DNA from 2 places in the Clostridium paraputrificum AGR2156 genome. Region 2 is predicted to be linked to the other one. Evidence: a T-box and tRNA genes for the amino acid it is inferred to sense, from the RefSeq annotation. Region 2 holds a T-box; the other holds one or more tRNA genes.
What was found. The T-box of region 2 lies ahead of pheS (phenylalanine--tRNA ligase subunit alpha). A T-box ahead of a tRNA ligase gene usually reads a tRNA of that ligase, here a tRNA-Phe.
Positions count from the first base shown of each region.

Region 1: it encodes a tRNA-Phe, which carries the amino acid that the T-box ahead of pheS (phenylalanine--tRNA ligase subunit alpha) is inferred to sense. The anticodon was not compared.

Region 1 covers NZ_KE384122.1:13,717-19,969, reverse strand. The annotation lists gene G594_RS0114690 (uracil-DNA glycosylase) at 372-1,049, shown strand; gene G594_RS0114685 (hypothetical protein) at 1,121-1,336, opposite strand; tRNA gene G594_RS0114680 (tRNA-Phe) at 1,672-1,747, opposite strand; rRNA gene rrf (5S ribosomal RNA) at 1,754-1,870, opposite strand; gene G594_RS0114670 (hypothetical protein) at 1,929-2,150, opposite strand; gene G594_RS0114665 (CarD family transcriptional regulator) at 2,313-2,807, opposite strand; gene G594_RS0114660 (NAD-dependent protein deacylase) at 3,107-3,847, shown strand; gene G594_RS0114655 (hypothetical protein) at 3,921-4,355, shown strand; gene G594_RS0114650 (type II CAAX endopeptidase family protein) at 4,455-5,405, opposite strand; gene G594_RS0114645 (competence/damage-inducible protein A) at 5,567-6,253, opposite strand, start outside.
Region 2 covers NZ_AUJC01000005.1:29,691-35,943, forward strand. The annotation lists gene G594_RS0105270 (TrkH family potassium uptake protein) at 1-1,168, shown strand, start outside; gene G594_RS0105275 (potassium channel family protein) at 1,180-1,848, shown strand; gene G594_RS0105280 (TrmH family RNA methyltransferase) at 1,863-2,654, shown strand; T-box leader at 2,691-2,910, shown strand; gene pheS (phenylalanine--tRNA ligase subunit alpha) at 2,993-4,012, shown strand; gene pheT (phenylalanine--tRNA ligase subunit beta) at 4,027-6,253, shown strand, end outside.

The DNA.
Region 1 (6,253 bases), on a different contig from region 2:
AAAGACCAATTTGTGTGTCGCACTCAAGCGACTTGCTTATCTTAACATCCTCATCGAAACTTGTCAACAACTTTTTTTGAATTTTTTTGAGTCATTTGTTTTAAGTTGTTTACCGCTGTCGTAAGGACAAGACATATCTTATCACATACAAGAAATTTGTCTAATTATATTTATTGATTTTATCTGTATTATCCTTCATATACTAGCTTTTATACAGTTTTTACTTATTTATTCTTATATAGATACGCAAGGTTATGTTTTTTTACTTTTAGAGAAAATTATATATATAAAGAATATTCAATATATTAATCTCAACATAGCTAAAGTCAATAATTAAGCCGATTTGTGTTATAATATTTAGGGGTGATAAAATGAATCAAATTTTAAAGAATAATTGGAATACTGTATTAAAAGATGAATTTGATAAGGACTATTATCAAAAATTAAGACAATTTCTTATAGAGGAGTATAAATCAAAAACCATATATCCAAATGCATATGATATTTTTAATGCTCTTCATTTTACAGACTATAATGATGTGAAAATTGTTATCTTAGGTCAAGATCCTTATCATGGTCCAAATCAAGCTCACGGATTAAGCTTTTCTGTAAAGCCAGGTATACAACCACCACCTTCTTTAAGAAACATATATAAAGAATTACATACTGATATAGGTTGTTCTATTCCTAATAACGGATACTTAAAAAAGTGGGCAGATCAGGGAGTTCTTTTATTAAACACAGTATTAACTGTAAGAGCTGGAGAAGCAAATTCTCATAAAAATAAGGGTTGGGAAATATTCACTGATAAGATAATATCTAAATTAAATGAAAGAAAAGACCCTATAGTTTTTATTTTATGGGGTAATAACGCTATAAGTAAAAAGAAACTTATAACTAACCCTCAACATTACATAATACAATCAGTACATCCAAGTCCTCTTTCAGCTACAAGAGGATTCTTTGGAAGCAAACCTTTTTCTAAAACTAATGAATTCTTAAAAAGTATTAATAAACAAGAAATTGATTGGCAAATTGATAACATATAAAAAGAAACCTTACTTTATTAAGTAAGGTTTCTTTTTATGTGTGTGATTCTATTCTTTAAATACAGGGGGTTTTAATCTATATTAATTGACTTTTTAGCTTTATTTCTTCTTTTCATATGCCATGAGTAAAATAAAGAGCCTATTATTCCTGCAACACCACCAATTGAAAATGTTAATGCAACATTACCTACTATAGCTCCTACAAAAACTCCACACCCAACTCCAATTGCAATACCTTTTGCTAAATATTCACATTCTTTATCTGTCAGGCTTAATTTGTCTAACACTTTACTCATCTCCTAAATACTATTAATTACAAAACTTATTATAAATTCAATTTCTTAAGTATTCCTTAAGCAAAACTTAAAGATTGATTAGTATTATTATTGACTACATTTATTATTATACATTTTTATAATTACCTTGTAAAGAGTTATCTATTACTTTTTAATAAATAAATTGTTACATTTTTGTAAGTTTTGTTAAACCTTTTATTTCTTTCACTATTATTATACCTATATACTCACTACTAGTCATTACACAATCTTTAACTATTAGTTACAAATTTATTTCATAATAATTTAAATAAAAAAAGCACTAACTTTTAGTTAGTGCTTTTTCCTGGTGGCTCGACCAGGAATCGAACCAGGGACACGAGGATTTTCAGTCCTCTGCTCTACCGACTGAGCTATCGAGCCATATCTACCTGGCAACGTCCTACTCTCCCACACAGTCTCCCATGCAGTACCATTGGCGCTATAGAGCTTAACTTTCCTGTTCGGTATGGGAAGGAGTGTTTCCTCTATGCCATCATCACCAGATACAATTAGTATTATATATATATAATTAAATTATGTCAATTACTTTTTCTACTTTTCTTTAAAATCCCTCACTTCTACCCTCTGTATTAATTCCTCTTTCATTACGTACATCTGTAAGCAATTCATTTTGAGCACGTATTAATAAGATATTTTCACCTACTGATGTAAAAAAATATCCTAAAACATCTTGTTCAGCTAAAGATAATCCTTGTACACTTTTTGTTGCAATAAGCCAAGATAAAGTTAAAAGCTGCTCTCCAGACAAATCATATATGCTCATCAATCTACTCCTTACTACAATATTACTTATTAATTATATGTATAACTTATCTATATTATTAATTAGAATCATATTATTCTATAAAGCTTTTCTAATTATGGACTAGAAATCAAAAAGATGGTGATATTCATTAATTCACCATCTTTTTACCGTAAGATTATATTATTGATTAATATGACTAAGTATATAAGACTTAACATTTTCTTTCTCTATTCCTAAACTAATTGAAAATTCTTCATTCAATAAGTTTTCTGCTGTCTTCATAACCTCATCATCATTTTTATTTGTCTTTTTACCTGACACCTTGTTCTTCTTATTGGAGTAAATGCTCTTAACTATTGTGATTAAATCTTCACATTCTCCATTCTTCAACATTGACTTAAATGTTTCTGATCTTTCTTTATCATTGTCTACCCAAAATAAATCCATATCAGACACTTTCTCCATTAATGACTCTACCTCTTCTTCAGAGTGTATACCTCTAATAATTACTTTCTTATTATCTACTGGAATTTTTATTGTCATATTTTTAGAGTAAATAGGACTTAACACGTAGCATTCTTTTTGTTCATTGTTCATGAACTTTTCCTTCTTTATATCAATAACCTTACATGCTCCTGTCATTCCATACATAACGTAATCATTAACCTTAAACATAAAATCGTCTCCTTCCTTACATAAAACTTTAATTACCTGAAGTTACTAATAGCTTTATATAGAGTTAACTTAGGCAGTTAAAAAAATTACGCCAACATAAAAAAAATAGCCTTCACAACAGGACTTACGTTGCAAAAACTACTCGTTGTATCTTTATTTTAACATATTTGAAAGTATTATGTAAGTAAAACTTTTTTTATTTACTTTTAAAGCTATCTTTAACACCAAATTTCTGTATGTTTTATTTTTTATTATATTTGTGCAATAATAAAATTATAAATATTTATGGAGATGATTTTATGAATACTGAAATAGAAAAATTAATTCAAATTTTTAAAGATAGTAACAATATAGTATTCTTCGGTGGAGCAGGTGTTTCAACAGAAAGCGGAATTCCTGACTTTAGAAGTTCTAATGGTCTTTTTAATGAAAAACTAAATATTACATTTACTCCTGAACAACTGGTTTCACATACATTTTTCATAAGATATCCAAAGGAATTCTATAATTTCTACAAATCAAAACTTATATATCCTAATGCTAAACCCAATGAGGCACATATAGCTTTAGCCAAACTTGAAGAAATGGGTAAACTTAAAGCTATAGTTACTCAAAACATTGATGGCTTACACCAATCAGCTGGATCTAAAAATGTATTTGAACTTCATGGCTCTGTCTTAAGAAACTATTGTATAAGCTGTCATGAATTTTATGATGAAAAGTTTATTTTAGAATCAGATGGAATTCCTATATGCTCTAAATGTGGCGGAACTGTAAAACCTGATGTAGTTCTTTATGAGGAAGGATTAGATGAGTCTACTATACAAGGAGCAATAAGCGCAATCTCTAAAGCTGATACACTTATAATTGGAGGTACTTCTTTAGTTGTATATCCTGCAGCTGGACTTATTAATTATTTTAAAGGCAAGAATCTAATTCTTATAAATAAGAGTTCAACCACTGCTGATAATAAAGCTAACCTTGTTATTCATGACTCCATTGGAAAAGTATTAGGAAAAGCAGTTAATTTTTTTAAATAGTAACTTATCTTTTAGGTATGTTTTGTTAATAGATAAATATATTTATATTGTATAGCTATTAAGGAGCATTTCTATGAAGTATATTATATTTTTAATTTTACTTATAGCACTTATTATAACAATATTTTATTTTGATAGAAAACAATCAATCTTAAAGCATCAACTTTTAGTTGCAAATAGCCAAAACAATAACTTAAGATCTAAACTTTCTAAATTTACTAGAACTAAGGAATCTATTCAAATAAAATATCTTATACCGACGAACTATACTGGTTTACTTAAAGAAAAATCTAATGTTTTGATTGCTCCTATAGAAAGTTCAAACCTACTTCAAACAACACAGGTAAAAATGGAAGTCAAAATTTTAGATAAAGCTGAGGTTCTAAGAGATACATGGTTCTATGTTGCACTACCTATAGATAGCAACATAAACTCTAGAGGTTGGGTAAAGCAAAGTGATTTCTCTTTGTTTTATAATAATTCAAGAAATATTACTAAAAGTTTTTAGTTTTAATGCTATCCCACAATAGTTATTAATAAATCTCTAAGTATAATCTTAGTCAATACTTAAATATAAGAAAAGCTATCATAGAAGATAGCTTTTTTATTATCTAATATATACATCATAAATCATAAAGGCTAAATATATTACTACAATTAATATAAAAGACCAATTGATTACACTTTCCTTAGGTTCATCACTTACATCTCTTAAATAATTAGATTCACCAATTTCATCTGGTACTCCTTGTCTTTCTATGTTCCATACTTCAAGTTTATGAATAAGCTTATATACCAATACTCCGAAAGCTACTCCTACTAATATATAAGTAGACATATAAGTAAGCTTCATATTAAAACTTAAATCCATTAAAGATGGTTCCTCTACTACTTGAGAAATTAATTCTTCTGCAGAAAACAATACCTTTTGCGCAGTTACTGATATTCCATTAATTATAAAATGCATTATTACTGAGGAAAAAATACTATTTGTAATTCTAACTATATATGCAAAAATAAAACCTAATACTGCAGCATATAAAAACTGTTGAAAATCCATATGAAATATACCAAATAAAATACCTGTTATTAGTGCTGCTTTAAATTTAGACTGGTTATCATATCCTGATAGAACAACTCCCCTTAAAGTTATCTCTTCTGTTATTGCAGGGGTAACTGCCATAAGTAATAACATAGCCCAATATGGAGTATCTGCAATAGCAGCCATAAATGTTCCTATATTATTTGTAAAAAACATCTGAGATATAGCAGATATGCACCCCATTAATGGATAGCAAACAAATGCAATTAAAATTATTAATAATAAGTCTTTTAAATGTATTTTATTTAATCTAAATGTTTCCTTTATATTTACTTTAGTAACAACAACATAAATTATTGCAGGTACTAAAAATAAAATAACGTGATTTAAAAATTGCATTATTCTTATATCTTTTATCCCTATTAACAAATATGTTTTTATTAAATATTCAGGTAAAAATATTGTTAATAGCACTAAAATTAAGAAATATATGTTAGATCTTTGTAATTTACTCATCTCTCTCTCCTATTTTATGAATAATTCTTGTATACTGAGGAAATAATTATATATGAAGCGAGACGCTTTTTATAATCGCCTCTCCCCCATTTTATTTATATACGTTTCAATCCCTTTTGTGTTTTTATTAAGCATAAGAGGGATTGTTTCACTTTTAATAACTAATTATCCTTTAAAATTTCCCTTCTAACTAAATCTAATGCTGTAACAGTAGCTTTAGTTCTTACATTATGCCTATTTCCATTAAATATATATTTAAATGCTTTTACCTTTCCTTTATAATATAGCCCTATATATACTAATCCAACAGGTTTTTCTTCTGAACCACCACCAGGACCTGCTATTCCTGTTGTAACAACCGATATATCTGAACCAGTTCTTTTTGATATACCAATAGCCATTTCCTTTGCTGTTTCCTCACTAACAGCTCCATAAGTATCTAAAGTTTTCTTCTTTACATTTAGAGTTCTTTCCTTTGCTTCATTAGAATAAGTTACAGCACCTTCTAGAAACACCTCAGATATTCCTGGATAATTAATTAATCTGCTAGCTATCATTCCACCTGTACAAGATTCAGCTGTTGATATGGTAAGTTTTCTATCTACTAACAATTTTCCTAGAACTTCTTCGATTGTTAGCTCTTCACCCTCTCCATAGCAATCTAAATTAAATACTTTTTTCATTTCCTCTTTTACAGGTGCTATAAGTTTTCTTCCATCTTCTTCACTCTTACCTCTAGCAGTAATCCTAAATATTACATCATCTTCCTTTGCATAAGGTGCAACTGTTGGATTAACTCCATTATTAATAAAATCTTTAATCATATTAGCTGCTGTACTTTCTCCAAC
Region 2 (6,253 bases):
AGTAACATTAGATACAGGGACTCATTGGAATGCATTTGGGCAAACAGTAATAATACTATTAATAGAAATTGGTGGCTTAGGGTTCATGTCATTTACTACTTTTGTAGCAATATTATTAGGTAAAAAAATAACCCTTAGAGATAGATTAATGGTACAAGAAGCTTTAAATACATTTAGTATACAAGGTCTTGTAAGAATGGTTAAATATGTACTTGGGTTTACTTTTGCAGTTCAATTCTTTGGAGCAATGCTGTTATCAACACAGTTTATACCTGAGTTTGGATTGAAAAAGGGATTCTTTTATAGTATTTTTCATTCAATATCTGCTTTTTGTAATGCTGGTTTTGATTTATTTGGTAATTTTTCAAGTCTTACTGGATTTTCAAGTAATATAGCAGTAATTTTAACAATAAGTGCACTTATTATTATTGGAGGGTTAGGCTTTACAGTATGGCTTGAAATATATAGCTATAAGTATAAAGGAATAAGAAAGTTATCTGTACATGCTAAAATAGTTTTATTGATTACAGGTGTTTTATTAATAGGTGGATTTGTAGCTATGTTTTTTATAGAGTATAGCAATCCAGAAACTATTGGTGGCATGGGATTAAAAGATAAGTTGTTAAATTCCTTCTTTGCATCTGTTAGTCCAAGAACAGCAGGGTTTAATAGTATATCTACAGATGGAATGACAACAGCTGGTAAGTTTTTGACAATAATATTAATGTTTATTGGAGGATCACCAGGATCAACAGCTGGAGGTCTTAAAACAGCAACTTTTGGTTTGATAATACTTACAGTTATAAGTGTAATTAAAGGTAGAGAAGATACAGAAGCCTTTGGAAAAAGATTTGCCAAGGAATTAGTATATAAGGCTTTTGCATTATTGATAATAGCAGTGGGATTAATAATAGTAGTTACAATGTTATTATCAGTAACTGAAAAAGGAATAGAATTTATAGATTTACTATATGAAGCAACTTCGGCCTTTGCTACAGTAGGGTTAACTACAGGTGTAACCCAAAAATTAAGTACAGTAGGTAGAATTATTATAATGATAATGATGTACTTTGGTAGAGTTGGTCCACTAACTGTTGCTCTTGCACTTACTAATAGAAAGAAAAAAGTTGATTATAAATACCCAGAAGGAAAGATATTAATAGGTTAGGGGATGATTTTATGGCTAATAAACAATTTGTTGTAATAGGACTTGGAAGATTTGGTGCATCAGTAGCTAAAACATTATATTCTTTAGGAAATGATGTTTTGGTTATAGATAAAGATGAGGATTTAATTCAAGATATATCAGATAGTGTTACTCATGCAGTACAAATGGATGCAACTGATGAAAATGCATTAAGAACATTAGGTCTTAGAAATTTTGATGTTGCAGTAGTTACAATAGGTGCTAATATCCAATCAAGCGTAATGGTAACACTATTAGTAAAAGAATTAGGTGTAAAATATATAATTGCTAAAGGAAATAGTGATTTGCATGCAAAAGTATTATATAAAATTGGTGCTGATAGGGTAATTCTACCAGAAAAAGATATGGGAGTTAGAGTTGCTCATAATTTGGTTTCATCAAGTATACTTGATTATATAGAATTATCACCTGATTACAGTATAATGGAAATTGAAGCTTTAGATGAATGGCAAGATAAAACATTAAGAGAGCTTAAGCTTAGAAGTAAGTACGGAATAAATGTAATGGCTATTAAGAAAGGTGATGAAATTAATCTTACTCCTTCAGCAGATGATACTGTTGAATCTAAAGATATTATTGTTGCTATAGGGTCAGCTCAAGATTTAGCAAATCTTGAAGGTGTAATAGTTAAATTTAAATAATTGAGGTGTAAACTTTGGTTCTTATAGAAAGTAAAGATAACAATTTATTTAAAGAAACCAAAAAGCTTAAAGAGAGAAAAGGAAGAAATAAGAGCTCTAAGTATTTAATAGAGGGATTTAGGTTAATAGAAGAAGCTTGTAAAGCAAATCTGCCTATAGAATATATTTTTATAAGCCATAGGCTAGAAGAAAACAAGTTTGAAGAGTATTTAGGGAAATATATAACAAATAGTATGAAACTTTATACATTGAAAGATAGCTTGTTAAGAGAGTTATGCTCAACTGAAGAACCTCAAGGGGTTGTTGCAGTTGTTAGGATGAATGAAGTTGACTTAAACAAAGAAGGTAGTTTTTATATTCTATGTGATAAGGTTCAAGATCCTGGTAATTTAGGTACTATCATTAGAACTGCTCATGCAGCAGGTGTGGATGGTGTAATTCTAACTAAGGGAACTGTTGATATATATAATGAAAAGACTATACGTTCTACAATGGGATCTATGTTTTATATTCCAATAATCTTAGAGGATAGTGATTTTACTATTACTAAATCCTTAATAAATAAGGGGTTTTCTCTTTTAGCTACATCCTTAGAAGGGAATAAGGATTTCTTTAAAGAAGATTTAAGCGGGAAGATTATTATCTCCGTAGGCAATGAAGGTAATGGTGTAAGTGAAGAAGTATATAGCCTTTCTGATAAGAAAGTTAAAATACCAATGCCTGGAGGAGCAGAGTCATTAAATGTAGCAATAGCTACCTCGATAGTGATTTATGAAAAAGTTAGGCAGAATCAGTTGAATTTTTAGAAAAACATTTGTATAATAGGAAAGTAATAGAATATTAAATAAACTATGATTGAGAGAGTAAATATAAGGAACTTTTTCAGGGAGAAGAGGACATAGACTGAAAGCCTCTTTATAGAGAATTATATTGAAGTTCGCTCAGGAGTTCTAACTATGAAATAATAGTAGTAGTTAGCGGGGAACCGTTAAATTAACTAGAGTTGGGTATCTATTTTTATAGAACCAATTAGGGTGGTAACGCGGATATTCCGTCCCTTTTTTAGGGACGGTTTTTTATTTTATAGAGAATTTTCTATGAAGTATTCAATGGCCCTAGAGGTAAAGAAGAAAGGAGAATAAAAATGCAAGAAAAGTTAATGCAAATTCAAGAAGTTGCTTTAAAAGAAATTGAAGAAGCAAGTAACAGTACAGCTCTTAGTGATATAAGAGTTAAGTATTTAGGTAAAAAAGGTGAACTTACAACTATTTTAAAAAGTATGGGTGGTTTATCAAAAGAAGAAAGACCTATAGTTGGTAAGATGGTTAATGATGTTAAGAAGGTTGTTGAAGAAAAACTAGATGCAGCTATTAACGCTATAAAAGAAAAGGAAAAGAATGAAAAACTTCAAAATGAAATTATAGATATTACTCTTCCAGGAAAGAAGAATGTATTAGGAAAGAGACACCCACTAGAATTAACTCTTGAAAGAATTAAGGATATATTTATATCTATGGGATTCTCAATTGAAGATGGTCCAGAAGTAGAATTAGACCACTATAACTTCGAAGCTTTAAATATTCCTAAAAACCATCCAGCTAGAAGTGAACAAGATACATTCTACATTAATGATAATATAGTTTTAAGAACTCAAACTTCACCAGTTCAAATAAGAACTATGGAGAATCAAGAACCACCAATAAAGATGATATCTCCAGGTAAGGTTTATAGATCAGATGCAGTAGACCCTACACACTCACCAATATTCTATCAAATGGAAGGGTTAGTTGTAGCTAAGGGAGTAACATTTGCAGATCTTAAGGGAACTTTAGAACTATTTGCAAAGAAGATGTTTGGAGATAAGGTTCAAACTAAGTTTAGACCTCACCATTTCCCATTTACAGAACCATCAGCTGAAATGGATGCTTCATGTTATGTATGTGGAGGAAAAGGATGTAATGTATGTAAGGGATCAGGTTGGATAGAATTACTTGGTTGTGGAATGGTTCATCCAAATGTATTAAGAAACTGTGGTATAGACCCAGAAGTGTATAGCGGATTTGCTTTTGGCTTTGGTATAGATAGAATGGTAATGCTTAGCTATGGCTTAGATGATATCAGATTATTATATGAAAGTGATATGAGATTCTTAAATCAATTCTAGAGGAGGATAAGGGAATGAAAGTACCATATAATTGGCTAAATGATTATGTTGATATAAATGTAGATGCAAAAGAATTAGGTGATATTCTGACTTTAACAGGTTCTCAACTTGAAGAAGTAGAAATACAAGGTGACAATATAAAGAATGTAGTTGTATGTCATATTTTAAAGATAGAAAAACACCCTGATGCTGATAGATTAAATGTTTGTCAAGTAAATATAGGAACAGAAGAAATTCAAATAGTTACAGCTGCTACAAACATGAAGGAAGGGGATAAGGTTCCAGTAGCTCTTCATAAATCTATTTTAGCAGATGGAACTGAAATTAAGAAAGGTAAGATGAGAGGGGTCGTATCTAACGGTATGTTCTGCTCAGAAGAAGAGCTTGGAATTGCTGGAGATGAACCAGTTCATGGATTAATGATTTTACCTGAAGATGCTCCTGTAGGAATGGATATTAAAGAGTATCTTAAGCTTAATAAAGCAATATTAGATTTTGATATAACTTCTAATAGACCAGATTGTTTAAGCATGGTTGGTATGGCTAGGGAAACAGCAGCAGCTTTAGGAACTACTTACAAAATGCCAAACATGAGCTTTGAAACAAAATCTTCAAAGAATATAAATGATGAGTTAGAAGTGGAAATAAAGAGTAGCCTTTGCAACAGATATATGGCAAGAGGAGTAAAAAATGTAAAGATAGCTCCTTCTCCAGGTTGGATGCAAGAAAGACTTCTTGAAGCAGGTATTAGACCTATAAACAATATAGTAGATATTACAAACTTTGTTATGCTTGAAATTGGAGAACCAATGCATGCCTTTGATGCTAGACAAATAACATCAAAGAAGATTGTTGTAGATACTGCTAAGGATGGAGAAAAGTTCACTACTTTAGATGAGCAAGAGAGAGAATTAAATTCAACTGTTCTTTGCATTAAGGATGGAGACAGAACAATATGTCTTGCAGGTATAATGGGAGGATTAAACTCTGAAATAGAAGAAGGTACTACAGAAGTAGTATTTGAATGTGCTAATTTCGATGGAACTAATATAAGAGTTAACTCAAAAGCACTAGGAATAAGAACTGAAAGCTCAGCAAGATTTGAAAAGGATATAGATCCAAACCTAGCTGAATTAGCTATTAATAGAGCATGTGCACTTGTATGTGAATTAGGTGCTGGAGATGTAATGGAAGGAACTATAGACCTATATCCAAATAAGAAAGAAGAAGGTCATTTAACTGTTTCTGCTAGTTGGATTAATAAGTTCTTAGGTACAGAAATACCTGTAGAGGATATGAAGAAATACTTAGATTCTTTAGATATGCCTACAACAATAAATGGTGATGATTTAGAAATTACATCTCCTACATTTAGAGTTGATATAGCTATAAAAGAAGATATAGCTGAAGAGGTAGCAAGAATCTACGGATATGATAAAATACCTACTACTGTATTTGATGAAACACCAACAAGGGAAAACAAACACAAAAATGAAGTATTAAGAGGTATTGTAGTTGATGCTTTAATAGCTTCAGGAATAAATCAATCTATATCTTATTCATTTGTATCACCAAAGGTATTTGATAAAATTAGATTGCCAGAAGATTCACCATTAAGAGATGTAGTTAAAATTAAGAATCCTTTAGGAGAAGATTACTCTGTAATGAGAACTTCAACTATACCATCAATGATGGATTCTTTAGGAAGAAATTATTCTAGAAGCAATGAATATGCGAGATTATTTGAAATAGGAAAAGTATATCTTAAGAATGAAGATGACAACAAGTTACCAACAGAAAAGAATGTTTTAACAATTGGTATGTATGGAAACTGTGATTTCTTAGACCTTAAGGGTGTTGTAGAAAATGTACTTGATAGATTAGGAATAACTAAGGCAAGATTTGTACGTGAAAGTGAAAATCCAAGCTTCCATCCAGGTAAAACTGCTGGAATTCAATTAAGAGGTAAGTCTGCAGGTGTGTTTGGAGAAATACATCCAGATGTACAAGAAGCTTATGGACTAGATGTTGCAGCCTACATTGCTGAATTAGATTTAGATTTACTATATGAAGCTTCTGAAACAGTTAAGAAGTATACACCTATTCCTAAGTTCCCAGCAGCAACAAGAGATATAGCTATATTAGTAGACGATTCTGTTCTTGTTGGTGACATTGAAGAGGCTATAAGAAAAGCAGGAGGTCCTTTAGTAGAAAAGATAACTCTATTTGATATATATAAGG